Regions from separate parts of the Arthrobacter senegalensis genome, predicted to be linked through region 1. Evidence: riboswitches for the same ligand, from Rfam matches in the RefSeq annotation. Region 1 holds a riboswitch; the other holds the start of a gene.
What was found. A riboswitch is a leader RNA that binds a small molecule or an ion and turns the genes downstream of it on or off. The one in region 1 is predicted to bind thiamine pyrophosphate.
Positions count from the first base shown of each region.

Region 1 (15,673 bases):
TCGAGCGCAGCAGCAGGATCAGGATGAGCAGGATGACGCCCAGCACCATCGGGGTGATCTTCAGCAGGTCGGCCTGCGCCGTCAGATTGGTATCCAGCGCCACCGCGGTGACGCCGCCGACCAGCGCGCCCGGATCGGCGCCGTCCAGCGCCCCGCGCAGGTCGGCGACGGTGCCCTCGGCGGCTTCGGAGTCCGGCACGTCCCGGAGCGTGGCATTGATCAGCACCCGGCCGTCCAGTTCCACCACCGCGTCGCCGCGGGTGTAAAACTCCGCGGACGCCACGCCCTCCTGGTTGCGGACCACATCCAGCACCTCGTCCCGTGCCGCGGCATCGGCGACGACGACGGCGGGGCTGCCGGTACCGGCGTCGAAGTGCCGGCCCAAGGCCTCCTGCCCGTCGGCGGAATCCGTCTGCACCATCACCAGCTCCGACTGCGGCACGCCGTGCGCCTGCAGTTGCAGCACGCCCAGCGCCCCGGCCACCAGGACCAGCACCGAAGCCAGCCACGTCACCCGCGGCCTGCGGGCAACCAGCCGGGCCACCTGCAGCCAGAGCCCGCGCAGGCCCTCGGTCCCGGCCACGGGGCGGTCGGGCCGCGCGCGGTGCAGGTGGTGGCCGGGACGGGGGACGATCGGCCAGAAGGCGGCGCGGCCGGCCAGCAGCAGCACGGCGGGCAGGAAGGTCAGCGCGGCCAGCACGGCGAACACGATGCCGACCGCGGCGATCGGCCCGAGGCTGCGGTTGGAGTTAAGGTCCGAGAACAGCAGGCAGAGCAGGGCCAGGATCACCGTGGCGCCGGAGGCTGCGATCGGCTCGACGGACCCCCGGTAGGCGGTTTTCATTGCCGCCCATTTCGACTCCTGCCCGCCCAGTGCCTCGCGGTAGCGGGCCGTCAGCAGCAGTGCGTAGTCGGTGGCGGCGCCGATTACCAGGATGAACAGGATCCCCTGGCTCTGCCCGCTGAGCCGGATCCAGCCTTGCAGGGCGAACCAGTACACCACGAGGATGGCCGCACAGAGGGCGAACACGGAGGTGAGCAGGACCAGGAACGGCAGCAGGACCGCGCGGTAGACCAGCAGCAGGATGACGAACACGGCGCCCAGCGCCACAGCCAGCAGGAGCCCGTCGATCCCGCCGAAGGCCTCCACCAGGTCGGCGATGAACCCGGCCGGTCCGGTCACATAGCCGGTGGCGGAAACCGGGAGTTCGGCCGCCAGCACGGCGCGGAGGCCGGCGACCACCTCGCCGGTATCCAGGTCCTCGGGCACCGGGACGATGAACTGCACCGCTTCGAAGTCTTCGGACGGAATCGGGCCGACCACCCCGGCGGCGCCACCTCCCGCAGTCCCGATAGCCTCCGACAGCTGTTCGGCCAGCGGGGCATACTCCGCCAGTTGCTGCGGCTGGAGCGGGTCGTCGAATTCGACCACGACGATGGCGGGGACCGCATCGGCATCCAGGAACCGTTCCTGCCATTCGCCCGCGGCGGTGGATTCGGCGCCGGCCGGAAGGAATCCGGCCTGGTCGTTGGTGGACACCTCGGAGAGCTTGCCGAAGGTCGGTCCGCCCAGGCCCGCGGCGGCGAGCCAGGCAACCGCCACCAGGGCGGGCAGGAGCATTCTGAGCCAACGGGCCATGGGAAACCGAGCCTTTGCAAGTCGACCGACTAAAACAAGCTCCACTATAGAGTAGTTCCACCGTAGAGATAAGTCTCGGGTGAACTATCCTTGGAGAGGTTGCCGGAGGGAGGAACGTGGCGCACAGTGAAGAGCGGCTGCTGCTGTTGCTGCAGCAGTTCGTCGTGGAGAGCGAACGCTACATCGAAGCGGTCAGCCAGCGGGACGCCCTGCACCGCACCGACCTCAACGCCCTGGCCGCGATGGTCCGGGCGGCCGCCGAGGGCCGCACGGTGACCCCGGGCAGCCTGCGGAACGAGCTGCACCTCAGCTCGCCGGCGACCACCGCGCTGGTGGACCGGCTGGACCGCTCCGGCCACGTGAAGCGGACCCGCAGCGACACCGACCGCCGCAAGGTGCACCTGGAGCTGACGGACCTGGCCCGCGCCACCGGCGGCGCCATGTTCGCGCCGCTGGCCCGAAACATCGGCCGGGTGCTCTCCGACTATCCGGCGGAAGACCGGCAGCTGCTCGCGGCGTTCCTGGCGGACATCATCGCCGCCACCGAAACCGCCTGTGCCGAGGTCGCGTCGGCCGAAGTCGCGTCGGCCGAAGTCGCATCGAACGAGCTCGCGTCGGCCGACAAATAGCGCAACATTCCGGCACGGCAGCCGCCTGCCCGCGGGGGCGCGGAGTAGTCTCCCACTATGAAGGACGAGGTCTACTCCCACGGACACCACAAAAGCGTGGTCAAAGCCCATGCCATCCGGACCGCCGAGGACTGCGCGGCCTACCTGCTGCCGGAGCTCAAGCCGGGCATGATGCTGCTGGACGTGGGCTGCGGCCCGGGCAGCATCACCGTTGATCTGGCCGAGCGGGTGGCCCCGGGACAGGTGACTGGATTGGACCGGTCCGACGATGTCCTGACCCAGGCGGCCGAACTCGCCGCCCTGCGCGGAATCGAGAACGCCACTTTCGTCGCGGGCAACATCTACGACCTCGAGTTTGATGACGACACCTTCGACGTCGTGCACGCCCACCAGGTCCTCCAGCACCTGACCGACCCGGTGTCCGCGCTCTACGAGATGCGGCGGGTGGTCAAGCCGGGCGGCATCGTGGCCGTCCGGGACGCCGACTTCCACGGCATGAGCTGGTACCCGGAACTGCCCGAACTCGACGACTGGATGGAGACCTACCAGCAGCTGGCCCGCGGCAACCGCGCCGAACCGGACGCCGGCCGGCACCTCATCGCCTGGGCGCAGGCGGCCGGTTTCCACGACATCACTCCGTCGTCGTCCAACTGGCTGTACGCCACCGAGGAGCAGCGCCGCTGGCAGGGCGAAGTCTGGTCCGAGCGGGTCCTGCATTCCGGCTACGCGGAACAGTCGCTGGAGCGGGGACTGATCGACCGGGCCGGACTGGAACGAATAGCCCGGGGATGGCTGACGTGGGCCGCTGCCCCGGATGCGTGGTTCCTGATTCCCAACGGCGAGATCCTGGCCCGCAAACCCTGATCCCGCCGGCGGGACGGAAGGACTGATATGCCCCACTACGACGTGATCATCGCCGGCGGCGGCCACAACGGCCTGGTGGCGGCCGCCTACCTTGCCCGCGCCGGGCGGAGCGTCCTCGTGCTCGAACGCGAAGACCAAGTCGGCGGCGCCGCGGTTTCGGCGGAAGTCTTCCCCGGCACCGGGGCCCGCATCTCGCGCTATTCCTACCTGGTCAGCCTGCTGCCGCGTCGCATCATCGAGGACCTGCGGCTGGACCTGCGGCTGCTGCGCCGGCGCTTCTCGTCCTACACTCCCCTGCCCGGGACCGCGGCGGGCCTGCTGGTGGACAACCAGGACCCGGACGCCACCCGCTCCTCCTTCGCCGCCGTGGGCGCGGCCACCGACTTCGAGCCCTTCACCGGGTTCTATCAGCGCACCGGCCGGCTGGCCCGGGCCCTCTGGCCCTCCGTCACCGAACCGCTGCCCCGCCGCTCCGAGGCGCGCAGCAGGGTCGGCGACGACGAGGCCTGGAACGACTTCATCGACCGGCCGATCGGCGAGGTCCTCGAGCGCAGTTTCGGCTCGGACCTGGTCCGCGGGGTGGTGCTCACCGACGCCCTGATCAGCACCTTTGCCGGCGCCCACGACGCCTCGCTGCAGCAGAACAAATGCTTCCTCTACCACGTGATCGGCGGCGGGACCGGTGACTGGGACGTGCCCGAAGGCGGCATGGGTGCGGTCAGCGCGGCGCTGGAAAAGGCGGCCCGCAGCGCCGGCGCGGAGCTGCGGACCCGGGCGCGGGTCACCTCCGTCTCCCCCGAGGGAGAGGTGACGTACGACGACGGCGGCGCGGGCGGCGTCGTCGTCTCGGCCGAACGCGTGCTCGCCAACGTCTCCCCCGCCGTGCTCAACGGGCTGCTGGCGGCCGCCGGCGCCGGGCCGGCCACCCGGCCGGAGGCGGCGCCGGAAGGCGCGCAGGCGAAGGTGAACCTTCTGCTGTCCCGGCTGCCGAAGCTGCGGGACGGCTCGGTGGCGCCCGAGGCGGCGTTCGGCGGCACCTTCCACATCAACGAGTTGTACTCGCAGCTGGAAGGGGCCGCCGCCGCAGCGGCCGCGGGCCGGGTGCCGGATCCGCTGCCCGCCGAGATCTACTGCCACTCCTTGACCGACCCGTCCATCCTCTCGCCGGAACTGCAGGCAGCCGGAGCCCACACGCTCACCGTGTTCACGCTGCAGACCCCGCACCGGCTGATCACCGAGGAGAACAACGACGCGATGCGGCAGCGGCTGCAGGACGCCGTGCTCGCCTCGCTCAATTCCGTGCTCGCCGAGCCGATCGAGGACTGCATCCTGCGCGATCAACGCGGAGAGCCGTGCATCGAAACCAAGACCACCCTGGACCTCCAGCGGGAGCTGAACCTGACCGGCGGCAGCATCTTCCACGGTCCCCTGGACTGGCCGTTCGCCGAAGACGACGAACCGCTCGACGCCCCGGCGCGGCGCTGGGGCGTGGGCACGGCGCACGAGCGGATCCTGCTCTGCGGGGCCGGCGCGCGGCGCGGCGGCGGGGTCAGCGGTCTGGGCGGCCACAACGCGGCCATGGCCGTGCTCGAGTCCCGCTGACCGAAACCCGCCGGTCCGCACCGTAGGATCATCTGGTGCAAATCTCGTTATGGCTGGCGCTGCTCGGCGCCACCCTGGTCATCAGCTTCACCCCCGGCGCCGGCGCCATCAACACCATGAGCAACTCGCTCAACGCCGGCTTCCGCCGTTCCATCTGGGGGATTTTGGGCCAGCAGGCCGCCCTGGTCGTCCACGTGGTGATCGTGGCGCTGGGCCTGGGCCTGCTGGTGTCCACGTCGCCGATGCTGTTCGCCGCCATCAAGTACGCGGGTGCGGTGTACCTGATCTACCTGGGCCTGCGGCAGTTCTTCGCCAAGCCGGCGGGCGGCGCGGAAATCGAAGAGTGGCGGCGCAACGAGCCCGCCTTCTCCATGTTCCGGCGCGGCCTCTGGGTCAACCTGCTCAACCCGAAGGCGATCGTTTTCTTCCTGGCCTTCATGCCCGGCTTCATCCGGCTGGACCAGCCCCAGCTGCAGCAGTACCTGGTCCTGATCGCCACCGTGGTGGTGGTGGACATCCTCGTGATGTGGTTCTTCTTTGCTGCCGCGGCCCGGTCCTTCCAGCGCTTCACGCGGACCACGCGCGGGCTGATGATGATGAACCGGGTCTTCGGCACGCTGTTCATCGCCGTCGGCCTCATGCTGGCGTTCCTGTAGCCCGGTTCTCATAGACTCGAAGACATGTACCGCATCATCGCCGCCAGCACCGGCTGCCCCTGCCGCCGCGGTCCCGTCCGGGGGCATCCCCCGGTCCGGGCCGCCGCCGCGACCGGATGCGGGGAAATCCGTGCGCACTAAGCCCGTACTGATCGCCGTCGACGGGCGCTCGGGGGCCGGCAAGACCACGCTGGCCGTGGAACTGGCAGCGATGCTGCGGGTCCACCGCACGGTATCGCTGTTCCATCTGGAGGACATCTACCCCGGCTGGCACGGCCTGGCCGGCGGGCAGCAGCGGTATCTGGACTCCGTGCTGCGGCCCCTGGCCGCCGGGGACAGCGCGCGCTGGACAGCCTGGGACTGGGAAGCAAACGGCGACGGCGCCTCCCGCACCACGGAGCCGGCCGACGTGGTGGTGTTCGAGGGCGTCGGTGCCGCCCATGCCGCTGCCCGCGGGCTCCTCGACGCCGTGATCTGGCTGCAGGCGCCCTCCGCCGACCGGCGCACCCGCGCCCTGTCCCGGGACGGCGCCGCGTATGAACCGTTCTGGGACGTCTGGGCGGAGCAGGAAGAGGCCTGGCTGGCCAGCGACGACGTCGCGGCGGCCGCCGACGTCGTCGTCGAATCCGGTCCCTCCGGCACCGATCCGGCGCAGGTGCTCCACGCGCTGGCCTCGGTGCCCGCCCTCGAACACGCCTTGGCCCCGGAGCGTGCCGCCCGCGAGGGCGTCCGCTTGGTCGCCGAACGCCTGGCCGCCTATCCGGACGCCGAAGACATCTACCGGCGCCTGTACGCCGGCTCCCGCCGCAGCGTCTGGCTGGACAGTTCAAATACCCGTGAATCCGCCGACCGCAACCGGATCAGCGTCCTGGCCGACGACGGCGGAGCCTTCGGCGCGTGGGCCGAACACCGCAACGGCACGACCATGGTCGGCCGGGGCAACGCCACCGCCCGGGTCCGTGGCGGTTTCTTCCGCTGGCTGGACACCGTGTGGGGACGCCGCACCGTCACCCTGCCGGCCGGGGTCCCCGGGAACTTCGCCCTGGGCTGGCTGGGCTACCTGGGCTACGGGCTCAAGCGCGAGACCGGGGGTTCGGACGTCGGTGCCGGGGTGCCGGACGGGGCGCCGGATGCCGCGCTGCTGTTCGCCGGCCGCGCCGTCGTGCTCGACCACGGGCGGCAGTGCACGTGGCTGCTCGCGTTGGCCGGCCCGTCCGCGGGGGACGACGCCGACGCCTGGCTCGCCGCTGCCGGTGCGGTGGTCAGCGGACTGTCCCCGGCCCCAGGCCCCGCCCCGGCTCCGGGCGCGCCGCCACAGGCGCCGGAATTCCGGTCCCGCGACACGCGCGAGGCCTACCTGGCCAAAATCCGGGAAGCGCAGGCGGAAATCACCGAGGGCAACACCTACGAGGTCTGCCTGACCACGGAACTGCAGGCGACTGCGGCGGAACCGCTGGATCCGTTGGACACCTACCTGGCCCTGCGCAGCCGCAACCCCGCGCCCTTTGCCAGCCTCCTGCGGTTCGGGCGGCTCACCGTGGCCAGCACGTCGCCCGAGCGGTTCCTGGGCCTGGACGCCGGTGGCCGGCTGCGGGCCGAACCGATCAAGGGCACGCGGCGCCGCCTCCCGGATCCCGACGCCGATGCCGCCGTCGTCGAGGAACTCGCCGGCAGCGCCAAGGACCGCGCCGAGAACATCATGATCGTGGACCTGCTGCGCAACGACCTGAGCCACTTTGCGGTGCCGGGCTCGCTGCAGGTCAGCCGGCTGTGCGCCATCGAGTCCTACGCGACGGTGCACCAGATGGTGTCCACGATCGACGCGCAGCTGTTGCCCGGGGCGGTGCGGGCGGAGGCCGTGGCCGCGGCTTTTCCCGCCGGATCGATGACGGGCGCCCCGAAGATCAGCACCATGGACATCCTGGATCGGCTGGAGACCGGACCGCGCGGCGTCTACTCGGGTGCCGTGGGCTACTTTTCGCTGGACGGGGCCGCGGACCTGTCCGTGGTGATCCGCACCCTCGTGATGGACGGCAACCGGTTGAGCCTGGGCGTTGGCGGCGCGATCACGGCCGATTCCGTGCCCGAAGACGAATGGGACGAGGTCCGCGCCAAGGCCTACGGGGTGCTCTCGGCGCTCGGGGCAACGTTTCCGGAGTAACGCAGTCCACCGCGGCGCACCCGCGGCCGGACTTCAAGCGGCAGATCCTGGCGGCGTTCACGGAGGGCAACAAGCACCGCCCCGAGCGGGGCCCGGTTACTGCAGCGTGGCCGTCAGCCTGGCCACGTTGTCCACGTAGCGCTGCCAGCGGGGCCGCTGCCTCCACTCCTCGAGCGTGAGCTCCCGGGAAATGACCCGATAGCTGTCCTGGATCTCCGAGACCTGCTCAACGATGTGGTCCCCGAGCATCATGACGGAGACCTCCATGTTCAGGGAGAAGGAGCGCATGTCCATGTTGCTGGAGCCGATGACCGCGACCTCATCGTCCACGGTGAAGTGCTTGGCGTGCAGCACCAGCGGCTTCGGGTAGCGGTAGATCCGCACGCCGGCCTCCAGCAGCGCCTGATAGTAGGACTGCTGGGCGTGATGGACCAGCAGCTGGTCGCCGCGTTCGGATACGAACAATTCGACCTCGACGCCGCGCTGGGCCGCCGTCGTAATGGCATAGAGCAGCGAGTCATCCGGCACGAAGTACGGGCTGCAGATGGACAGCCGCTCCACCGCCGCGTAGATGAGCGTGTTGAACAAGCGCAGGTTGTTCTCGGTTGCGAAGCCGGGGCCGCTGGGCAGGGCCTGGCAGGTCATGGGGCCGGGCTCGCGGAAGGGGGCCGGGGTGAACAGCTCGCCTTCGAGCGTGTCGTCGGTTTCGCTGGACCAGTCGGTGGCGAAAACAACGTTCAGCGCCGTGACGATGGGCCCTTCGTAGCGCGCCATCAGTTCCACCCATTTGCGGCCGATTTTATGGCTGGACGTACGGCGGTAGCCGGGTTCGATCAGGTTCTGCGACCCGGTGAACGCCACCCGGCCGTCCACCACCAGGATCTTGCGGTGGTTTCGCAGGTCGATCCGGCGCCACTGGCCGCGGACCGGCAGCACGGGCAGCATGCGGCGCCAGTCGATGTCGGTGGTCTCGAGCCAGCGGCGGAACTTGCGGTAGCCGGCGACGCGGAGGGTGCCGATGTGGTCGAACAGCAGGCGCACGCGGACACCCCGGGCGGCGGCTTCTTCCAGGGCGGTGAAGAGCTTGCCGGTGGTTTCGTCGCGGCTCATGATGTAGAACTCGATGTTCACGAACTCACGCGCCTCGCGCACGGCCTCGGTCATCGCGTCAATGGACTCGTCGTAGTCCGGATACAGCTCCACGTGGTTGCTGTCCACCATGGGGAAGGCGCCGAGCCGCCGGTTCAACTCTGCAGCCGAGTGCACCCAGGCCGGGGCTTCCTGCTCGCTGGTCGGCTCCTTGAGGTTGCGGGTGGCGGCCCACACCCGGCCGTTGATCTCCGACTGCTTGGCGATCCGGCGCTCCGAGAGGCGGTACCGGCCGAACATGAAGAAGAGCAGCAGCCCGATCAGCGGGATGAAGAAGATGGCCAGCAGCCAGGCCATGGCGGTATTGGGGCGGCGGTTCCCGGGAATCACGCCCAGGGCGATGACGCGGATGGCCATATCCATGACGCCCAGAATCACGACGGCCCACTCGGGGAATGTGCCCAGCCCCGCAAACGACCACAGCACGCGGCTGTTCCTCCCCTCCCGCCGTGTGCCGGCGCAATCCTCCCAGCCTACCCGGCGTTTGGGGGCAGACTCACTAAGCTGGAGCCATGACAGTTCTGGTGTTTTTGGACCCTGCCCACGAGGCGGGACGTGTCGCAGATGCCTCCCGGCCCCAGCTGATGGCCACCGATCTCGGGGCCACCCGCGGAGACGGCATCTTCGAGTCCCTGCTGGCGGTCAACGGGGTCCCGCGCAAGCTGCGGGCGCACCTGGACCGGCTTGCCGGCTCCGCCCGGGCCATGGACCTGCAGCTTCCCTCCCCGGACGCCTGGGAGCGTGCCATCGCGACGGCAATCGCCGAGCACCCGCCGGCCGAGGAGCTGGTAATCAAGCTGCTGGTGACCCGCGGCGTGGAAGGTGCACCCACACCCACGGCCTGGGTTCAGGCCTCGCTGCCACCGGCGGCAGGGCGGCGCCAGCGCACCGACGGCATTTCCGTGCTGCTGCTCGACCGCGGGTACGACAGCTCGCTGGCCGAACGCGCCCCGTGGCTGCTCATGGGGGCCAAGACTCTCTCCTACGCGGTCAACATGGCGGCGCTGCGTTATGCGCACAAGAACGGCGCCGACGACGCCATCTTCACGTCCAGCGACGGCCGCGTGCTGGAAGGGCCCACGTCCACGGTACTGATGGCGCGGGTGCGCGACGGCGTGAAGACGCTGGTGACGCCGCTGCTGGAGAGCGGCATCCTGCCGGGCACGTCCCAGTCGGTGCTGTTCAAGGCGGCAGAAGCCGCCGGGTGGCAGTTGGGCTACGGCCCGCTGGAGCCGCACGACCTCTACGAAGCCGACGCCGTCTGGCTGGTTTCGAGCATCCGCCTGCTTGCCCCGGTCAAGAGCATCGACGGTAAGGAAATCCCCGTCTCCCCCGATCTGACCCAGGAACTGACGGCGCTGCTGGCCCAGGGCAGCCAGGAGGAGTAACCGGTGAGGAAACATCGCGCTTGACGCTGCCCCGACCGGGTCTTCCGAGGAGCCACCGCCCATGTTCATGAAGCTTGAATGCGTTTGCATGCCGACCCTCGAGGAGCTGTCTTCCAACGGCGGGGTGGAATGGATTGAGGCGCCCTTCGCCACCGAGTCGGGGCATGTGGCCGTGATGCGTGCGCCCGACGGCAACGTCTTCGTCCTGGTCGGTTCGTAGGACGCCGTCCTGCCGTCGGACTGATGAAAAATGCCCCTCGGCCTGGACGCCTTCCGGGATCGATACCCGCTTCGACCACCGCGTTAGTGCAGTGTTAGGGTCGATTGGACCGAAAGATCAGCATGCTGTCGTTCCGTCCGGGCGGCAGCCCTGAGAAGGAGGACAATGAAGGCTCTGACGTGGCAAGGGAGGCGCTCGGTCAGCGTGGAGGAGGTCCCGGATCCGCGGATCCAGGAGCCCACGGACGCGATCGTGAGGATCACCTCGACCGGCATCTGCGGCTCCGACCTGCACCTCTACGAGGTGCTCACTCCTTTCATGGACAAGGGCGACATCATCGGACATGAGCCCATGGGGATCGTGGAGGAGGTCGGCTCGGCCGTCACGCACATCAAGGCCGGGGACCGGGTGGTCATCCCGTTCAACGTCTCCTGCGGCCACTGCTTCATGTGCCGGCAGGGCCTGCAGTCCCAGTGCGAGACCACCCAGGTCCGCGAGTACAACAACAATGCCCAGTTCCTGGGCTACTCGCGGCTTTACGGCTCGGTGCCCGGCGGACAGGCCGAGTACCTGCGTGTGCCGCACGCGGACTACGGACCCATCAAGGTGCCCCACGCCGGTGAGGACGAGCGCTACCTGTACCTCTCCGATGTGGTGCCCACCGCGTGGCAGGCCGTGCAGTACGCGGCCCCGCCGGAGGGCGGTTCCCTGGCCGTGCTCGGCCTTGGTCCCATCGGCCAGATGTCCGCCCGGATCGGCCGGCACCTCGGCTACCGGGTGCTCGCGGTGGACCCCGTGGCGGAGCGGCGGGCAATGGCGGAGCGCCACGGCATCGAGACGCTGGACCTCCACGGCGACGTCGCGGACGACCTGCGGGAGCGCACGGACGGCCGCGGGCCGGACTCGGTGGTGGACGCCGTGGGCATGGAGGCGCACGGCTCGCCCGTGGCCGGCGCGGTCCACCAGGCGGTGGGGCTGCTGCCGTCCGCCGTGGGCCGCAAGGCGATGGAGGCGGCAGGGGTGGACAGGCTCGACGCGCTCTACACCGCCATCGACGCCGTCCGGCGCGGCGGCACGATCTCGATCAGCGGCGTGTACGGCGGGATGAAGGACCCCCTGCCGATGCTGACCATGTTCGACAAGCAACTCCAGCTGCGGATGGGCCAGTGCAACGTGAAGCGGTGGATCGACGATCTGCTGCCGCTGGTCGACGACCCGTCGGACCCGCTGGGCGTGCTCGACCTGGCGACCCACCAGGTTCCGTTGGAGCAGGCGCCGGAGATGTACGAGAAGTTCCAGAAGAAGGAGGACGGCTGCATCAAGGTGGTGCTCAAGCCTTAGCCCTGTATGGATCGGCGGACCCCGGCTCTCATGGATCGTCGATCGCCGGGGTCCGCCGGGGGCCGGTTCACACGAAGATGAAGTTCCAGGTCCCGGCGGCCACGGCGGCGGCGGCGGCTGCGCCGGCGACGACCGCGCCGCCGAGCAACACCCACACATCCACCATGCTGTAGGTGGATTCGCGCGCCCAGGTCCGGGGTCCGGCGCCGAAGCCGCGGGCCTCCATCGCGACGGCCAGCCGGGTGGCCCGGCGGATGGCCTGCACGATCAGGCCGAACGCCTGGCCCGCGAACGCGCCCGCCTTGGCCAGCGGCCGGTTCTCCGCCCCGACACCGCGGGCGCGGCGCGCCAGACCGAGGGTGCGCCATTCCTCCACCAGCAGCCCCACCAGCCGCATGGCGGCCAGCGCTCCCAGCACGAACCGGTGGGGAAGCTTCAGCTTCTGCGCCAAGGCGTCCGCCAGGTCCGTCGGGTCGGTCGTCAGGAGCAGGAAAATGCCCGGCAGCGCAACGGCGAGCGACCGCAGGCCGATGGCAACGCCGCCGGCCACCGAGTCCTCGGTGAAGATCAGCGGACCGAACCGGAACAGCACGGCCCCGGTCTTCTCGGCGAGCAAGGCGGTTGCCCAGGCCCCGACGGCAGCCGCCGCAAGCAGCGGCCAGCCGCGCTTCAGCAGCAGCCATGGGCTGACACCCAGCACGGGCATCAGCAACAGTTCGGCGGCCAGCACCACGGAGGCGCTGACCCAGTCCACACTGAGCATGACCACCACGGTGACCAGGGCGGCGGCGGCCAGCTTCGACACCGGGTTGGCGCGGCTGAACGGGGAGGCGGCCAGCCGTGGGTTCATCAGGTCCATGCTCATGCTGCCCTCCTAAGCGGCTGGGCCGGGCGAACGCCGCCGTCCGCCACCCGGATGACGGCGCCGCCGAGCGCGGCGGTGAAGTCGTCGTCGTGCGTCACCGAGACCACGCTCCGGCCCTCGGCCACCAGCTCGGCCAGCAGCGTGACCAGTTCGGCCCAGGTGTTGGCGTCCTGTCCGAAGGTCGGCTCGTCCAGCATCAGGATGTCCGGGCCGGTGGCCAGCATGGTGGCTACCGACAGCCTGCGTTTCTCGCCGCCCGAGAGGGTGAACGGGTTGGCCTGCAGCAGGCGGGTCAGCCGGAGCCGCTCGGCGATCGTGTCCACGCGCTGCCGGACGGCCGCCTCGGGCAGTTTGGCCACGCGGCGGGGGCCGAATTCCAGTTCGTCGAGCACCGTCCCGGTGAGGAACTGGTGTTCGGGTTCCTGGAAGACGCTGCCGATCCGGGTCACCAACTGCGCGGACTTCCACTTAGCCGGGGACAAGGCGGCACCGCGCTGCAAGGCCGGCGTCGCCGAGAGATCCCCTCCCGCGGGTGCCAGCAGGCCGGCGAGGGTGAGGGCCAGGGTGGATTTGCCGGCACCGTTCGCGCCGGTGACGCTGAGCGCCTGCCCGGCCAACAGGTCCAGGTCCACCCCACGCAGCACCGGCGCGGCTTTCCGGTTCCGCGACACGTCCAGGGCCGCCGCCCGCAGCAACGGCCCGCCCGGGGCGGGCGCCGCGGGCAGCTCCAGCCGCGGGGTATGACCGGGAACCCAGACGCCGGCCTCGATCAGCCGGGTGCGGGTGGCGCCCTCGGCGAGCACCGTGCCCGGCGGCCCGTCGGCCAGCACGCCGCCGCCGGCCGCGAGCACGATCACGCGGTCCACGACGTCCGCCCAGACCGCCACCCGGTGCTCGACCACCACAAGGGTGGCGCCGGTGCGGTCCAGCACACGGGCCACGGCGTCCCGTACTTCCCGCACCCCGGCGGGGTCCAGGTTTGCGGTCGGCTCATCCAGCAGCAGCAGCCCCGGCCGCATGGCCAGGACGGAGGCCAGCGCCAGCCGCTGTTTTTGGCCGCCGGAGAGCGCCGACGTGGGATGGTCCAGCGGGACGGCCAGGCCGACGTCGGCCAGGGATTCGCTGACCCGGTCCCAGATCTGCCCGCGCGGCAGCGACAGGTTCTCCGCCCCGAAGGCCACCTCGTCGCCCACCCGGGCCAGCACCAGCTGGCTCTCCGGATCCTGGAGCACGAGGCCGGCCCGGCCGCGGGCCTCGGAGGGGCGCACCCCCGCCACGCTCAACCGGCCGGTCTCCTCGCCTTCGCCCTCGTCGCCGAGGACGCCGGCCATGGCGTGCAGCAGCGTGGACTTGCCGGCCCCGGAGGCGCCCAGCAGCAGTACCCGTTCGCCCGGGGCGATGCTGAAACTGGCCGCGCGCACCGCCGGATCCTTGCGGCCGGCATGCCGCCAGCCCCACCCCTCGGCGAGAACCGGCACCGGGCCGGGCGCCGCCGTCGTACTCTGCGCTCCCATCAAACGGCTCAGGCGTCTGCCGTGCGTCCCGCGGCGAAGGAGGACAGCGCACCCGTCTTCGCCAGGCCCCTGACCGCCAGCCACGGCAGCAGCCCGGCAATCACGACGCCGGACACGGCGGCGAAGCCCACGTACGCCAGCTGCCACTGGGCGGCCCAGAGCATGTTGTAGAGGATGTTCTCGCTGATGGACAGCGCCAGGCCTGCGCCCAGGCCGGCCAGCAGCGCCACGCCGAGATTGAACCTGCGGTACAGGAAGAGCAGGAAGACGACCTCGGCGCCCAGGCCCTGGATCAGGCCGGAGACCAGGACGGTCATGCCGAAGCTCGTGCCCAGCAGCGCGGAGACAACCGCGGCCAGCATCTCGCAGTAGATGGCGGCGCCGGGCTTGCGGATGATCAGCCCGCCCAGCACGCCCGCCATCAGCCAGCCGCCGGTGTACAGCCCGGCGGAAGGCGGGAAGGCCATGGTCAGGCCCTCGATCAGCGGCCAGCCCGCCGACCAGGCCCAGAAGATGACGCCGACGGCCACGGCGACCACCGAGGCCACGACGATGTCCACTACCCGCCAGCCGTAACGCTGCCTCCGGGCAGGGGTGGGTGTGGCGGGTGCATTCGAAACGGTACTCATTGGAATCCTCCTGGTTGCAGGAGGGGAGGGCGGCCACGCGGCGCGCCCCGAGAACTCGACTCCCTTCGCCGGTACTAACCGGAGCAGGTTCGAGGGTCTGCGGTCTATCCGCACTCTCAGCGTCCCTCCCGGTCTCGGTGTGCACCGGCCGGTCGGACGCTCCCCTGTCGTCACTAGATGCTGTCTGGCAGCACGCACCAGTCTACACTCGCCCGCGGCGGCGCGGCATTCGGGGCGCAGACCCGGGGAAAATGCACGACGGCCTACGGCCCGGGCGGGTGCCGGGCAGTAGGCTGGGAACCGGAACAGCAGTTGAGACGGGGCTGCGGCCCCGGAAGGGAGCGGGCATGAGCGTTGTGTTGAGGCTCTTGGGCACACTGGTGAGTATCGGCGCGGGCTTGGCAGCCAGCCAGTTGCTGGGGATTGTTTGGAAGATGGTCACCGGAAAAGATGCGCCGAAGAGCGACGATGACCTGGAGAACAGCCTGCGGGCGGCGGTAGCCTTCGCCGTGGTGTCCGGCACCGTGGCGCGCGTGATCCAGGTGCTGACCAAGCGCGCCACCGCCAAGGCGGTCATCCGCTACGACAAGACCCGGGAAATGGTCTAAGCGGTCCCTCGAGGATTCCGATGGGGGACGGGCCGCGGGCCCTCTGTTACCGGCCGCCGGCGCCCGCCCGCGCCCCGCGCCCCCTTGGTCGGCGCGTTACCGCCCCCCTTGGTCGGCGCGTTACCTCCCCCTTGGTCCGCAGGTTATGGAGTGCCCGCGGGCCCGGCGCCGCCCCGCTCGGTCCGCCCGGGAACGGCCGCCGCCCCAGCGCTACGCCGTTCCCCCGGCTTCCCGGCGTCCTGCCCCCCGGCCACAGCACGGCTGCCGCCGTCGGCGGCGGCACCGGGACCGGCAAGCGGTGCGTCATCTGAGGACGCCGCGGCGTCTTCCCGTGCCGCCGCCTCCACCACCGCGTCGAGGTCGTCCACGCTGAGGATTTCCTTGCGCAGGTGTTTGGTGCGGTAGCCG
Region 1 covers NZ_JBNHGZ010000001.1:993,691-1,009,363, forward strand. Annotated here, with positions in the region: gene AC5RVG_RS04665 (MMPL family transporter) at 1-1,639, opposite strand, end outside; gene AC5RVG_RS04670 (MarR family winged helix-turn-helix transcriptional regulator) at 1,756-2,268, shown strand; gene AC5RVG_RS04675 (class I SAM-dependent methyltransferase) at 2,326-3,132, shown strand; gene AC5RVG_RS04680 (phytoene desaturase family protein) at 3,160-4,734, shown strand; gene AC5RVG_RS04685 (LysE family transporter) at 4,770-5,390, shown strand; gene pabB (aminodeoxychorismate synthase component I) at 5,521-7,551, shown strand; gene cls (cardiolipin synthase) at 7,648-9,126, opposite strand; gene AC5RVG_RS04700 (aminodeoxychorismate lyase) at 9,213-10,088, shown strand; gene AC5RVG_RS04705 (hypothetical protein) at 10,177-10,308, shown strand; gene AC5RVG_RS04710 (zinc-dependent alcohol dehydrogenase) at 10,474-11,649, shown strand; gene AC5RVG_RS04715 (energy-coupling factor transporter transmembrane component T family protein) at 11,717-12,514, opposite strand; gene AC5RVG_RS04720 (ABC transporter ATP-binding protein) at 12,511-14,028, opposite strand; gene AC5RVG_RS04725 (ECF transporter S component) at 14,037-14,657, opposite strand; TPP riboswitch at 14,701-14,833, opposite strand; gene AC5RVG_RS04730 (DUF4235 domain-containing protein) at 15,005-15,265, shown strand; partial or broken gene mnhG (monovalent cation/H(+) antiporter subunit G) at 15,568-15,673, opposite strand, start outside.

Region 2 (15,673 bases), on a different contig from region 1:
ACGGCCGGGCGGTGGACCACATCAACAGGGACGTGGTGATGTACCCGCGCGTCCGCACCGCCCGGGAACTCGTTCACGGCGGCGCCGTCGTCACTGCGGTCAATGAGGTGCTGTCCGGCTCGGCCTAGGTTGGGAAGCCGTTCGGCCCGGCGGTGGGAACAGGCCGCCGGAGCCGGCCTTTTCGGAACACAGGAAGCGCCCGCTAGCCCCCTGCCACGGGCGTTCGCCGGGCACAATACAAGGAGACACCTGCATGGAAACCGCACCGCACGACGGCTTCTTCGACGTCGAGGTCACCCGGATCGAGCCCGCCTCCGACTCGGTGGTGGCACTGCGGCTACAGCATCCCCGCGGCGAGGCATTGCCTGCGTGGCAGGCCGGCGCGCACGTGGATGTGCTGCTGCCCAACGGGCTGCTGCGGCAGTACTCGCTCTGCTCCCGGCCGGAGGACGACTTCTGGCGCTTGGGCGTGCTGCGGGAACCGGCCGGACGCGGAGGCTCGGCCTGGATTCATGATGAGCTGCGGCCCGGCACCAAGCTGCAGGTGCGCGGCCCGCGGAACAACTTCGCCCTGGAACCGGCCGGCAGCTACCTGTTCATCGCCGGCGGCATCGGCATCACCCCGATCCTGGCGATGGTTCGGCAGGCCGAGGCCGCCGGCGCGGACTGGACGTTGGTTTACCTAGGCCGCAGCCGCACCTCGATGGCCTTCCAGGACGAACTGGCCGCTTACGGCGAGCGCGTCCGCTTCCACGCCGACGACGAGTCCGGCCTCTTCCCGCTCGAACCGCTGCTGGCCGAACTCGACGCCGACGCCCACGTCTATGCGTGCGGACCCGCTCCGCTGCTGGGCGCGCTCGAACAACTGACCGCGGACTGGGCGGATCTGGCCAGGTACCACTTTGAGCGCTTTGCTGCCGGTCCCGCCCCCGTCCCGGCCGCGGCGGAAGCAGACAGCGAATTTGTGGTCGAGACCGCTGACGGCACCGAGGTCACCGTCCCCGCCGGCACCACCATCCTGCAGGCTTTGATGGACATTGGCATTCCCGTGCTGAACTCCTGCCGCGAGGGCATCTGCGGCACCTGCGAGACCCCGGTCATATCCGGCGAACCCGACCACCGGGACAGCCTGCTCTCGGACGAGGAGCGCGCGGCCGGGGACACCATGATGATCTGCGTCTCGCGCTGCAAGGGCGGGCGCTTGGTATTGGATATCTGAGCCGGCCCCGAGCTTCCGCCCCTCCCTGGCCGGCGTCCAACACTTGACCATATCCGGAGCGCTCGATGCCTCACGCATTGATGGGGCAGCGGCATGCTCCGGCCGGCCTCGCCATTAGACTCGGTGACGAAAGCACGGTTTCCACTGTTACCTCCCACGAAAGAGGATCTTCTTGTCCCAGCTCCAGCCCGGCATGTCCGCCCCCGAGTTCACCCTCTCCGACGCCGACGGCAAGAAGGTCTCGCTGTCCGACTACGCCGGCGGGAACGTGGTGGTCTACTTCTACCCCAAGGCCGCCACCCCTGGCTGCACCACCGAGGCCTGCGACTTCCGCGACAGCCTCAACTCCCTGCAGGCCGCCAACTACGACGTCATCGGCATCTCGCCGGACGGCCCCGAGGCCATCCAGGCGTTCAGCGACGCCGAGAGCCTGACGTTCCCGCTGCTCTCCGACCCCGATTTCGCCGTGGCCAAGGCATACGGTTCCTACGGCGACAAGACCTTCGGCGGGAAGGTCTTCACCGGCACGCTGCGCAGCACCTTCGTGATCGGTCCCGACGGAACCATCAAGCACGCCGAGTACGACGTGGACGCCAAGGGCCACGTCGCCCGCCTGCGCGAAACGCTCGGGGTCTAGTCCCGGGGACTTCCCAACATCCCAAGCACGACGGCGGCGCTTGGCTGGCGCCGTCGTCGCTCCGTTTTGGGCGCCTGCTCCACTAAACAACCGGAGCAGGCGCCCGAACCGGAGCGTGCGCCCGAACGGGAGCAGTCAGGCCGGCTTCAATCGGCCAACTGCCGACCGCCGCCGCCACCGCCGGTGCGCACCGTCAGCCGTGCCGCGGCGGCGGCCCCCAGCACCGCGCAGGAGAACCAGATCGCGCCGCCCGGGCCTAGCGGGGCGGCCACCAGACCCGCCGCCAGCGGCAGCACGACCTGCCCCACCCGGTTGCCCAGCAGCCGCAGCGCCAGCGCCGACCCCCGGGATTCCGGCCGCACCGCGTGGCTGATCAGCGTCATGGTCAGCGGCTGGCCCAGGCCCAGGAGGAAGCCGCCCACGAACAGAGCCGCCGCGGCCACCCAGAACGGCTCCAGGACGAACGGCGTCACCGCGATCGCCGCGCCGGAGCCCAGCAGGCTGGCCACCAGCAGTTGGATGCGGGTCCAGCGGTGGACCAGCCACGGCAGCAGGATCCGCGAGATGATCGACGCGCCCGCGCGCACCGCCAGCAGGACGCCCACCCATAGCGGCGGCACCCCGAGCTCCTCGCCGACCAGCGGCAGGAACGCCACCAGGATGTCGATCACCGAGAGCAGCGCCATGGACGCCAGCATGTTCCAGGCCACGCCGGGCCGCCGCAGGATCTGGCTCACCGGCTCCTTAATCACCGGCTCCCTCGCGGCGCCGCCGTCGTTCTTGCCGCGGCGGAGCCGCCGGGCCGCGGCGCCGGGATGCGCGCCGATCAGCATCACGGGCGCCCCGGCCGCGGCAATGCCGGCCGCCAGCAGCAGGGTCAGGTCGATGGCGCCGAGCCAGCTCGGCCCCACTCCCGCGGTCTCGCTGCCCAGCAGCAGCCCGGCCAGCAGCGGGCCGACCAACTGGCCCAGCGAAAACGCCGCGGTGAACCAGCCGAAACCGCTGTCCATCTGGTTCAGCGGCGCATAGCGCCCGATGGCGGACTGGCCGGCAATGGTGAACACGAGGTGCCCCACCCCGAGCAGGGCCATGGAGATCGCGATGACCGCGAACCCCTGCGCCAGGGCCAGCCCCAGCGTGGCCACCGCCAGCAGGGCCGCACCCAACGCGACCATGCCCTTGAGCGACGGAATCCGGTCGCTCACCCGCCCCAGCCACAGCGCCGCCACCACCGGCAGCACGGCGTAGACGGCGGTCACCACGCCGATGACTGCCGCGTCTCCGCCCAGGGCCAGCAGCTTGTACGAAACCACCGGCCGCGACACGTTCAGGGACGTCTGGGTCAGCACGGCGGCCGCCATCAGGACCCAAAGCCAGAGGCGGGAGCCGGGCTGGTTCGGCGGATGCGTGCTCATGTCCTCGTTCCTGCAGTACGGCCGGCCTCCCCATTCTGCCCCGCGCCCGGCCGTTCGTCGCAAAACCGTTGCGCAGCCGGTGCCCCGGTGGTCGAATGGGTGGCATGGCTACTGGGGAGACGGTCCTGGCGATCGGGACCAAGAAAGGGCTGTGGCTGGCTACCAGCCGCGACCGGACCAATTGGTCGCTGTCCGGCCCGCACTTTTTGATGAACGAGATTCCCAGCATCGGGATCGACCAGCGAGGCGGCTCGACCCGCCTGCTGGTGGGAGCCCGTTCCGAGCACTGGGGGCCCACGATCTTTCACTCGGAGGACCTCGGCGAGACGTGGACCGAACCGGAGAACGGCGCCATCCGTTTCGGCGACAACGACGGCGCCGCTGTGGAGCGGATCTGGCAGATCCAGCCCGACGCCGCGGACCGGCCGGGCGTGGTCTGGGCCGGCTGCGAACCGATTTCGGTCTGGAAGTCCACCGACGGCGGCGAGCACTTCGAGCTCAACCGCAGCCTGTGGGAACACCCGGACAAGGACCAGTGGGGGGCCGGTTACGGCGGAGCGGCGATCCATTCGGTCCTGCCGAGCCCGCAGGATCCGGACACCGTGCACGTGGCCATGAGCACCGGGGGCGTGTACCGGACCACCGACGGCGGCGCCAGCTGGCAGGCACGCAACCACGGCATCAGCGCCTACTTCATGCCCGATCCGAATCCCGAGGTGGGCCAGTGCGTCCACAAGATCGCGCGGGATGCCGCAGATCCGTCCACGCTCTTCGCACAGAACCACCACGGCGTCTACCGCTCGGACGATTCCGGCGACAACTGGCAGTCCATTGCCGACGGGCTGCCCACCGACTTCGGCTTCGTCATGCTCACCCATCCGCGCAGGTCCCGGACCGCCTGGGTGGTCCCGATCAAGGCCGACGGCGAGCGGATTCCACCGGACGGGCATCTCGCCGTGCACCGGACCGACGACGGCGGCGCCACCTGGGCGCGTTTCGCCACCGGGCTGCCGGACCAGGATTACAACGTGGTGCTGCGCGACGCCGCCGCCGCGGACACCGGCGATCCGGCCGGCGTCTACTTCGGCACGCGCGGCGGCTCGGTGTACGCCAGTGCCGACGAGGGCGAAGTCTTCGTGGAAGTGGCCTCGGGGCTGCCGGACGTCCTGTGCGTCCGCGCGGCCACCCTGTAAGGAGGGATCCCTATGGTGGGTGTGGCAGAAAAAGCGGTCACCGTCGTCGTGCCCAGCCTGCTGGCCAAGGTGACCGGCGAGCAGCGCGAACTGACCGTGCCGGCCTCCGGTCCGCAATCCGTGGCGGAGATCCTGGACGCCTTGGCCGGCGATTACCCGGTCTTCAACCGCCGGGTCCGCAACGAAACCGGTGCCATCCGCCGCTACGTCAACCTGTATCTCGACGGCGAGGACATCCGCACGCTGCAGGGACCGGCGACGCTGGTCGCACCCGGGCAGGAACTGCTGATTATCCAGTCCGTCGCCGGTGGATAGGATCCACGATTAAGCCGACAATGGTGTACCAATAGCCGCCGCAACTTGGAGGAGGGACCCGATGACCAGCAACAGCCAGCACGAAGCAGAGATCACGGAAGCCAACGAGGCGGACGTGCAGGAACAGGCCCTTCCAGTCCGCAGTGACGACCTGGAACACGAAGCATCGCCGGCGATGACCTCCACCTGGGAGGCGAACGAGGCGGACCTGCAGGAGCAGCTGGAACCGGTCAAGTCCGACGAGGACGACGAGTATCCGCGCGGGGAAGCCGAGTAGGACCGGTCCGCTCGGGACGCGGGAGTCCAACCCAAGGACGAGTTGGCAACGTGCGGGGAATCAGCCAGGGGCAGCGCCACGTGCCGTGCCGCCCGCTACTCCCCGACCAGTCCGTCCACTGCCTCGCGCAGCAGGTCGGCATGCCCGTTGTGCCGCGAGTACTCCTCGATCATGTGGACCAGGATCCACCGGAGGCTGGGAACCCCGGTAGTGGACCCGGTCGCCGAGCCGGTCCCGTCCAGGCCCCCGTCGGCCAGGGCTTCGGCGGTCAGGGAGCGGGAGCGTGCCACGGCTGTTTGCCACATCCGGCGGAGCTGTTCCGGCGTGTTGTCGCCCGCGGACTGCCAGTCCCAGTCCGGGCTGGCCTTCCAGTCCACTGTGTCCCAGGGTGGCTGCGGTTCCTGCCCGTGCAAGCGGTGGGAGAACCAGTAGTCCTCCACGAACGCCAGGTGCTTGAGCATGCCGCCCAGGGTCATGCGGGACGGCTCCAGGGTGGCGGCCAGTCCTTCCGCGCCCAGACCCGCGCATTTCCATTCGAGGGTGGCGCGGTGGAACTCCAGGAAACCCAGCAGTGTCTCCGCCTCCCCCGCCGCCAGCGGAGGGTCGGTGCGGCCTTGCTCGTCCACGTCGCTCATGGTCAGCGAGTCTAGCGGCACGGAATAATGGCCGCATGCGACTTGCAGTTTTCACCGGATCGGCCAGCGGCAGGGACGACATCTACGCGCGGGAGGCGGAGCGGTTCGCCACGGAACTGGCTTCCCGTGGGATCGGGATCGTGTACGGCGGCGGGCAGGTGGGCCTGATGGGCGTCGTCGCGGACAGCGCGGTGGCAGCCGGCGGCGACGTGGTGGGCGTGATCCCGGTGTCGTTGGACAAGACCGAAGTGGGGCACCTCGGGCTGAGCACCCTGCACGTGGTGGACTCCATGCACGAGCGGAAACAAATGATGGCGGACCTGGCCGACGCCTTCGTGGCGCTGCCGGGCGGCATCGGAACGCTGGAGGAGATTTTCGAGGCCTGGACGTGGCTTCAGCTCGGGATCCATGAGAAGCCGGTGGCCTTCCTGAACATCAACGGCTTCTGGGACCAGTTGCTGGCGACCATCGACGGCCTGGTCGCCGGCGGCTTCCTCAAGCAGGACTATCGGGATGCGGTCATCGTGGCCGGCTCCGCCGCCGAGCTGCTGGATGCCATCGAGGGCTGGACGCCGCCGGTGCGCAAGTGGCGGGATCCCGGCGAGCGCAGCCGCATCTAGCAGTCCGATTCGTGGCGGACGCGGACAGCGCCCCTCCCGTCCGGGAGAGGCGCTGTCGGTGGCAGCGGACGGCGGGGAGGGCCCGCCGTCGTACCGTGTGAGGCTTTGAGGCCTACGGGAAGAACTTGTCCAGCTCTGCCGGCTTCTGCAGGGTGCCGTACTTCAGGGCCGCGTCGGCGAGCTTCTGCGCCGCCTCCATGTTGAAGTCCTTGCGGAAGGTCGGCAGGGCCATCTCCGCGCGGGAGTCTTCGTCGATCTTGGTGTAGGTGCCCACGATCTCGCGGACCTCGTCCGGGTTCTCCTGCGCGTACTCCAGCGAGCGGTTCATCGCGGCCTGGAACTTCTTGACCAGCTCCGGATCGCCGGAGACCGTCTCGCCGGTGGCGAAGTAGCCGGAAATGTCCAGGTTCTTGTCGAAGTCGGCGAAGTTGTAGGAGACCACGCGGCCGCCGTCCTCGACGGACTGGGACAGGAACGGGTCCAGGATCCACGCTGCGTCCACCTGACCGTTGGCCAGCGCGGCCGGGGCGTCCGGGAAGCCGATCTCGACGAACTTCACGCTCTCGGGGTCGCCGCCGTCGGCCTCGATCACGCTGCGGATGGTGGTGTCACCGATGTTGGAGAGGGTATTCACGGACACGGTCTTGCCGGCCAGGTCCTTGGGCGACTTGATGTCCGAATCGCCCTTCACCACTACACCGCCGAAATCGTGCTTGGTGTCGCCCGAGGTGGAGTTGCCGTTGGCCACCAGCTGGATGTCCAGGCCCTTGTCGTTGGCCACCATGACCGAGACGACGTTGCCGAAGGCGAAGTCGAAGCCACCGCTGACCACGGCGGGGATGGCGGCCGCGCCGCCGGCGACGTTCTGGATGTCCAGGTCCAGGCCCTCTTCTTCGAAGAAGCCCTTCGAGTCACCGAGCCACAGCGGGGCGGTGTCCACGATCGGGATCACGCCGACGGTCACCTTGGTCAGGTCGCCGGCGCCGGCGGATTCGTTCCCGCCGGCCTCGTTGCCTCCGCCGCTGGGCGATCCGGATCCACAAGCCGCCAGGCCAAGCGCGGAGACACCGGCCAGCAGCGTCAGGAATGTTCGCTTCATGTCACTTCCTCAGTTCGAAAAAATCAAGTGACAGCGCCCGCGGTCTCCCCCAACCGGAGAGCGCGGCCATTGCGCTGCCACCGGGGACCACTATGTCACGGCTCACACCGGGTGCCTGCAGCGCGGACGAAATGTGACGCGTCACCCACTTTGTTGGCGCCGCCACCCTCTGTCCGCGTCACCCACTCTGCTGCCGGAACCGCACGTGACGCGCCCTCACCGGGCGGCGAGTTGCGCCTTGACCTGCTTGCGCAGCACCTTGCCCAAAATCGACGTGGGCAGCTCCTCCACCGCAACGATCCGGCGCGGGACCTTGTACGCGGCCAGCCGGCCGCGGCAGTAGTCCCGCAACCCCTGTTCATCCAGCCGGACCGTGCCTTCGGGGCGCAGCACGACGGCGGCCGCCACCTCCTCGCCGCCCTCCGGGCGCGGAAGGCCGACCGCGGCCGCCTCCATCACGTCCGGGTGTGAGCGGAGGGCGTCTTCGACTTCGGACGGCGACACGTTGAAGCCGCCGGTGATGATCAGTTCCTTGACCCGGTCGACGATGCGGACGTTGTGCTGCCCGTCCACGGTGACGATGTCGCCGGTGCGCACCCAGCCGCCGTCGAGCAGGACCTCCGCCGTTTGCTCCGGCTTGCCCCAGTATCCCTGGAAGACCTGCGGGCCGCGGATCAGCAGTTCGCCCGGCTGTCCCGGCGCGACGTCGCGCGCCGGGTCCTCCGGGTCAACCACCCGCATCTCCGTGCTGGGGAACGGGACACCGATCGTGCCGTTCTGCCGCGTCGGCGCGAACGGGTTGCCCAGGGCCACCGGCGATGTCTCCGTCATCCCGTAACCCTCCACCAGCAGGCCGCCGGCGGTGTCCTCCCACAGGTCCACGGTGGCCTGCGGCAGGTTCATGGCACCCGAGATGGCGAACCGCACGGACCCCAAATCCGCCCGGCGCTTCCTGGCCTCCCGGGCGGTCCGCTCGTAGATGGGCGGCACCGCGCAGAAGATGGTGGGCGGGGTCTTCTTCGCCGCTGCCAGCACCAGATCCACGTCAAACTTGGGAAACAGGACCACCCGCGCGCCGATGAGCACCCCGAACGTCAGGTGCAGTGTCATCCCGAAGGCATGGAACATCGGCAGGATCGCGTACATGACCTCCTTGCCCTCGGCCACGCCGTGCATCCACGCGCGGCCCTGCTCCGCGTTGGCCCGCAGGTTCCGGTGCGAGAGCATGGCGCCCTTGGGTTTGCCGGTGGTGCCGGAGGTGTACTGGATGGCCGCCAGGTCGGTCACCGCCGGCCGGGGGTGCGACTTCTTCAGCGGCCTGGCCTGCAGCAGCCTCTCCCACGTCACGGTTCCCTTAACCCGCGTGGTCAGCGCCTTCCGCGCGGTCCTGGCCGCCGGGACGGGCAGTCGCAGGGCCAGGCGCTTGGCCCGGGGCATCGCACCGGTGAGGTCAACTGACACGATCGCCTTGACCTCGATGTCCGGCGGAAACGCCTGCACCTTGGCCACCACGTTGTTCCAGACAATGGCAACCGTCGCCCCGTGGTCCTCGAACTGGTGGCGGAGTTCGCGCTCGGTGTACAGCGGATTATGTTCGACGACGACGGCGCCCAGGCGCAGCACGGCGTAGAAGGCCACCACGTGCTGGGGGCAGTTCGGCAGGATCAAGGCCACGCGGCTGCCCGGGCCTACGCCAAGCCGGCGCAGGCCTTCCGCCGCCCGGTCGATCTGCCGGCCCAGCTCGCGATAGCTGGTCGTGGCGCCGAAAAAGTCGAGGGCCGTCTTCCTCCGGAACCGGCGGACCGAGTCTTCCAGCATGTGCGACAGGGATTCGGTCGGTACATCGATCTCGGCCGGCACGCCTGGCTGGTAGTTCTGCAGCCACGGGCGATTCTCAACGGTGGACACAGCAGCGACACGTCCTCTCACTCGGTTGCTACCAGTCTAGGGCGCGTCTTTTGGGCCCAACCAGCAGCGCCCCGCCCTCCTCACGGAGAACGGGGCGCTGCGATGCATGCCGGATTACTGCGCGGGCAGCTGCAGAACCTGGTCCACGAAGATCAGGTTCGGATCGGAAACGGTGTCCGCATTGGCGGCGAACAACTCCTGCCATCCGCCCTGAAGGCCCAGGGACTGGGCGATCTTGCCCAGGGTGTCGCCGGGCTGCACGGTGTAGGTTTCGCCGCTGACCGCCGGTGCCTGGACCGCGGGTGCGGCCGGTGCCGGGGCCGGAGCCTGGGCGACCGGTGCCTGCTGGACCGGCGCCTGCTGGACCGGCGCCTGGGCGACCGGTGCCTGCTGGACGGGTGCCTGCTGGATCTGGGCCGACTGGCTGCTCACCTGCGACCCTCCGCCGCCGCCGGCCAGTCCCAGCTTGGACGAGCAGGCGGGCCAGGCGCCCCACCCCTGGCTGTCCAGGACGTTCTCGGCCACGGCAATCTGCTCGGCGCGGCTTGCGTCGGCGGCAGAACCGCTGCCGCCGTTAGCCGCCCACGTGCCCGGGGCGAACTGCAGGCCGCCGGAGTAGCCGTTGCCGGTGTTGATGTTCCAGTCGCCGCCGGACTCACACTGGGCCAAGGCGTCCCAGGTTGCCCCGTCGGCCGCGTTCGCGGCCGGTCCGACCAGCGCAACGCTGGCTCCGGTAAGGGCGACGGCGGCGAGGCCGCCACGCAGGGCACGGCTAAGGTTCAGGTTTTTATTTGGATTCACAATGCTCCGGTTCGGCCGCCTTATGCTCAGTCCGTCCCCGAACGTCTCCGCACCGCCGTCAGCCACTCGCAAAATCGAGGTCATGTGGACGTCTGCCATTCTGACGGCGAAAGGCGTGGGCAGCGTCCGGGCATTCCATGGGTAGATCGCGCCGGAAGTTCCGGCATCCCCTGGCGCGGTCATCTGACCCGCGCACGAACTGCACGTTACCGTAAAGTAACCAACGTTGCAAAACCGTGATCTAGTAACAGTGTGTCGGTGCGCGCCGCGGCCCGAATCACGGCTAGGTGCACCCCGGCCCCTTCGGGCTCTTCCCAGTGCCCGGCCCAGGACGTAGCGTGGGGATTCCTATTCGATCGGAAGGTTTTCCCATGGCAGAGAATCCCAGTCCCATTGACATCCAGAAGGCGCTGGGCGGCGTGGACTACCCGGCATCCGCCGCCGACCTGGTGAAGAACGCGGAACAATCCGGGGCCGGGGACGACGTCCTCTCGGCGCTCAAGAATCTCCCCGACAAGCAGTACGAAAGCCCGGCCGAGGTCAGCAAAGCGGTAGCCGGCAACTAACGCCCTCGGCCAGCAGTCCTGTCCACCGGCACCAACTCGACGTCGAGGAGCCGGCCGCCGTCGGCCGTCGCGGTCATATACGTGCAGACCGGCTGACGGCGGCGGTCCGTCGGCGACCCCGGGTTCAGCAGCCGCAGGCCGCCGGGCGACGTGGTGTCCCACGGGATGTGGCTGTGGCCAAACACCAGCACGTCGGCATCGGGGAAGCGAGCCTGGCAGCGCTGTTCGCGCCCCTTTGCCGCCCCGGTTTCGTGCACCATGGCGAACCGGACCCCGGCGATGGTCGCCCGGGCAATCTCCGGCAGTCGCGCGCGCAGGTCGTCGCCGTCGTTGTTGCCGTACACACCGACCAGCCGACGGCTCCGCTCTTCCAGGTCGTTGAGCAGCCCGGCGGTGACCCAATCGCCGGCGTGGAAGACGACGTCGGCCGCCTCCACCGCGTCCCACACCTGGTCCGGAAGGTGCCGCGCCCGCTTCGGCACGTGTGTGTCCGCCAGCAGCAGCAAGGAGGTGGGCATACCGGCATCCTCGCATATCGGATCAGAGGCCGACGGCCATGCGCAGCCCGAGCGCCAGCATGACCACGGCGATCAGCCCGTCGAGCAGGCGCCAGGAGCCGGGCCGGGCGAAGAAGGGACGCAGCAGCCGGGCGCCGAAGCCGAGGGCGCCGAACCAGATGAGGCTGCCCGCCACGGCCCCGGCGCCGAAATACCAGCGCAGTTCCGGCCCCTGGGTGTTGGCGATGGAACCGAGCAGCAGCACCGTGTCCAGATACACGTGCGGGTTCAGCCAGGTCAGGGCCAGCGCCGTGGCAGCCGTTGCGGCCAGTCCCCCGCCGGAGCGATTGGCCGAGGCGGTCAGCACGCCCGGCCTGATCGCCCGTTTGGCGGCGAACACCGCGTAGGCCAGCAGGAACGCCGCCCCGCCCAGCCGGATGACGTCCACCACCGCCGGGGCGGCCTCGATCACGGCGCCGATGCCGGCAATCCCGGCGGTGATCAACAGTGCATCGGACACCGCGCAGATGAGAACGACGACGCCGATGTGCTCGCCGCGGATGCCCTGGCGCAGCACGAAGGCGTTTTGCGCGCCGATGGCGACGATCAGGGCCAGCCCGGTTCCCAGGCCCAGCAAGACGGCGGGAGCGATAGCGGTAGTCACAACAGTCGACGCTACTGACAACGCGCGCATCAGTACAGCTAAAGAAACTTCAGTTACGTAAGCTTGGCTTATGCAGCCGTTCCAGTTCGACCATCTGGCGACCTTCGCCGTCGTCGTCCAGGAGGGCAGCTTCGATGCCGCCTCCCGCGCGCTCCACGTGACACCCTCGGCCGTGTCCCAACGGATCAAGTCCATGGAGCGCGCGGCCGGGCAGGTCCTGTTGCAGCGCACCGCTCCGGTGCGGCCGACGGCGGCCGGAGAGGTGGTCCTGCGGCTGGCGCGGCAGGTGCGGGTCCTGCAGGCCGACGCGCAGCGCGAACTCGGCGGCGACGGTGACGGCGTGGCCCTGCCGCTGGTGGTCAACGCCGATTCGCTGGCCACCTGGTTCCTGGGCGCGCTGGCCCGCATGCCGCGCGACCGCGGGGTGTTTTTCGAAGTCCACCGCGAAGACGAGCAGCATTCGACCTCCCTGCTGCGGGCCGGACGGGTGACGGCCGCGGTGACGGCGACGCCGGAACCGGTCCAGAGCTGCTCGGTGGAGGCGCTCGGCGCGCTGCGCTACCGGGCGGTGGCCAGCCCGGCCTACCTGGCTCACTGGCGTCCCGCCGGGACCGGACACGCCGACCCGGCGTGGCTGGCGGCCGCACCCGTGCTCGATTTTGACCGCAAGGACGACCTGCAGGAGCTCTTCTACCGGGAACTGACCGGCGCTGCGCTGGCGGCGCCGCGCCATTATCTGCCCGCCTCGGCGGAGTTTGCCTCGGCGGTCCGGCTGGGCTTCGGCTGGGCCCTGCTGCCGGAGCAACAGTGCCTGGCTGACGTCCGCACCGGGACGCTGCACGAACTGGCCCCCGACCTGCCGGTGGACGTGCCGTTGTACTGGCAGCGCTGGAAAATCAGCTCGCCGGTGCTGGACGAACTGACTGCCTGCGTTCGGCAGACCGCCCAGGAGCAGCTGCGGCAGCGCTAGCTCAGCGCCCGGAAATCCCGCGGCGCGCGGCGCCTCCGCCCGCCGCCAGGGGGAGCCGTTTTCTCCGCCCCGAACCCCGGCACCCGTGCCCGGCCCCTACAGTGGAGGGGGAGATCCAGACGAAGGGGCACGATGCAAGACCGCATTCGCAACGCCCGCCTGCTCGAGCGCGTGATGAGCGCGGAGCAGGCGGCAGAACTGATCAAACCCGGCATGACCGTGGCCATGAGCGGCTTCACCGGCGCCGGTTATCCGAAGGCGGTGCCGCAGGCGCTCGCGGCACGGATGGAAACCGCGCACGCGGCCGGGGAGCAGTTCAAGATCCGCGTACTCACCGGCGCTTCGACGGCCCCTGAGCTCGACGGCGCCCTCGCCAAGGTCGACGGGATGCAGCTGCGCCTGCCCTACCAGTCGGACCCGGCGCTGCGCGAACGGATCAATGCCGGCGAGCTGGACTACATCGACATGCACCTCAGCCACGTCGCCCAGCACACCTGGTTCGGGTTTTTCGGCGACGTGGACCTGGCCGTGGTCGAGGCGGTGGGCATCCTCGAGGACGGACGGCTGATCCCGTCCACCTCGGTGGGCAACAACATGACCTGGCTCCGGCAGGCCAGCCAGGTCATCGTGGAGATCAACAACGCACAGCCGGTGGGTCTCGAGGGCATGCACGACGTCTACTACGGCACCGCCCTGCCGCCGGAGCGCAGGCCCATCCCGCTCGAGCATCCCGATGACCGGATCGGCGAACCCTACCTGCAGGTGGATCCGGACAAGATCGTGGCCGTCGTGCATACCGACGCGCCCGACCGGAACTCCCCCTTCAACCCGCCCGACGACGCGTCGCAGCAGATCGCCGGCCACCTGCTGGACTTCCTGGACCACGAGGTCCGGCGCGGGCGCCTGACCGAGCAGCTGCTGCCGCTGCAGTCCGGCGTCGGCAATATCCCCAACGCCGTGCTGGAAGGCCTGGCGGCCGGCGGCTACCGCGGCCTGACCGCCTACACCGAGGTCATCCAGGACGGCATGCTGCAGCTGCTCAAGGAGGGCGTGCTGCGCATGGCCTCCGCCACGTCCTTCTCGCTCAGCCGCACGGGCCTGGAGGAGTTCAATGCCAACGTCGACTACTACCGCGAGCGCATCATCCTGCGCACCCAGGAGATTTCCAACCACCCCGAGCTGGTCCGCCGGCTGGGCTGCATCTCGCTCAACGGCATGATCGAGGCGGACATCTACGGCAACGTCAACTCCACCCACGTGGCCGGCACCAAGGTCATGAACGGCATCGGCGGTTCCGGCGACTTCGCCCGGAACAGCTACCTGTCCGTGTTCATGTCCCCCAGCATGGCCAAGGGCGGGAAGGTGTCCAGCATCGTGCCGATGGCCAGCCACGTCGACCACACCGAGCACGACACGATGATCGTGATCACCGAGCAGGGTCTGGCCGACCTGCGCGGGCTCGCCCCGAAGCAGCGGGCGCGCAAGATCATCGAGACCTGCGCGCATCCGGATTACCGGCCCATGCTCCAGGACTACTTCGACCGGGCCTGCCGGGACAGCTTCGGCAAGCACACCCCGCACCTGCTCGGCGAGGCCTTGTCCTGGCACCAGCGCTTCGTGGAGACCGGCAGCATGCTCCCCGCACGGCAGTAACGGCCGGGAGTATGACGCCGTCGTGCCTTCGGCCTTTCGCCGCCCGGTGCGGCTGACGGTAGGCTGCTGGCTTGTACACGGGAGTCCGGTGAGCCGGGCTGAGAGGAAGCTTCTCAAGTTTCGACCGTTGAACCTGATCTGGATCATGCCAGCGCAGGGAGCAACCCTCACACCCGTGCCCTGCTCACTCAACAGAAGGGCGCGACAATGCAGACATCCGACGGCATGCACCTGGTGGCGATGGTCAACCCGCCGACCAGCCAGTATTCGGAGAACTGGCGGCATCCGCTCTCCCGGCGGGACTGGCTGAGCGCGGAGTTTTACCTCGATCTGGGCCGGACGCTGGAACGAGGCTGCTTCGACATGCTGTTCCTGCCCGACGCGCTGGCCGTCCCGGAGGACAACACGGGCGACTACGCCACCACGCTGGTCACCGGCGGCAAGGGCGCCATCTATCTCGACCCCTTGGTCACCCTGTCGCTGGTCGCCGGCGCGACCAAGCACCTGGGCCTGGCCGCCACCATCTCCACGACCTTCACCCCGGCCTACACGATCGCCCGGAAGCTGCTCTCGCTGGATCACCTCTCCGGCGGCCGGGTCGCCTGGAACATCGTCACGTCCACCACCGACGCCGAGGCCGCCAACTTCGGCCTGGCCGCCATCCCGCCCAAGTCGGAGCGTTACGACCGGGCCGACGACGTCGTCCAAGCCGTGGTGGACCTGTGGGAAACCTGGGAACCCGGGGCACTGACACTGGATGCCTCGGGACGCCGGTTTGCGGATCCGGAGCGCGTCCGCCGGATACCCGAACGGCCCCGGCGCGACGGCGACGACGACCGTCCGCTGAGCCGCGGTCCGATCACCCTGCCGCGCAGCCCGCAGGGACGGCCGGTGCTCATGCAGGCCGGATCCTCCCCGCGCGGCATGGAGTTCGCCGCCCGCTGGGCCGAGGTCGTGTTCGCCGTCGCCGACACCCCGGACGCAATGCGCGCGGTGCGGACCGAACTGCGGGCCCGCGCTGCGGCCGCCGGACGGAATCCGGATCAGCTGGCCGTACTCCCGGCGGTCCAGCCGATCACCGGCGCCACGCCGGCCGCCGCCCGCCGGGCGCTGCGTGGCCTGGAGGCGGCGCTTGACGAGGAGGACGTCCTGACGAAGTTGGGCCGGCTCCTCCACGCGGCCCGGGAGGACCTGACGCCGGACG
Region 2 covers NZ_JBNHGZ010000002.1:742,544-758,216, reverse strand. Annotated here, with positions in the region: gene AC5RVG_RS08925 (HAL/PAL/TAL family ammonia-lyase) at 1-128, shown strand, start outside; gene AC5RVG_RS08920 (PDR/VanB family oxidoreductase) at 254-1,219, shown strand; gene bcp (thioredoxin-dependent thiol peroxidase) at 1,392-1,856, shown strand; gene AC5RVG_RS08910 (MFS transporter) at 2,003-3,271, opposite strand; gene AC5RVG_RS08905 (sialidase family protein) at 3,367-4,464, shown strand; gene AC5RVG_RS08900 (MoaD/ThiS family protein) at 4,477-4,779, shown strand; gene AC5RVG_RS08895 (Rv3202a family protein) at 4,841-5,056, shown strand; gene AC5RVG_RS08890 (DinB family protein) at 5,152-5,691, opposite strand; gene AC5RVG_RS08885 (LOG family protein) at 5,727-6,311, shown strand; gene AC5RVG_RS08880 (ABC transporter substrate-binding protein) at 6,424-7,410, opposite strand; gene AC5RVG_RS08875 (long-chain-fatty-acid--CoA ligase) at 7,627-9,318, opposite strand; gene AC5RVG_RS08870 (transglycosylase family protein) at 9,433-10,119, opposite strand; gene AC5RVG_RS08865 (DUF2795 domain-containing protein) at 10,491-10,685, shown strand; gene AC5RVG_RS08860 (metallophosphoesterase family protein) at 10,682-11,203, opposite strand; gene AC5RVG_RS08855 (LysE/ArgO family amino acid transporter) at 11,226-11,846, opposite strand; gene AC5RVG_RS08850 (LysR family transcriptional regulator ArgP) at 11,917-12,816, shown strand; gene scpC (succinyl-CoA:acetate CoA-transferase ScpC) at 12,949-14,469, shown strand; TPP riboswitch at 14,537-14,646, shown strand; gene AC5RVG_RS08840 (NtaA/DmoA family FMN-dependent monooxygenase) at 14,677-15,673, shown strand, end outside.
Region 2: linked by a shared signal. The riboswitch ahead of AC5RVG_RS08840 (NtaA/DmoA family FMN-dependent monooxygenase) and the one ahead of AC5RVG_RS04725 (ECF transporter S component) in region 1 are both predicted to bind thiamine pyrophosphate.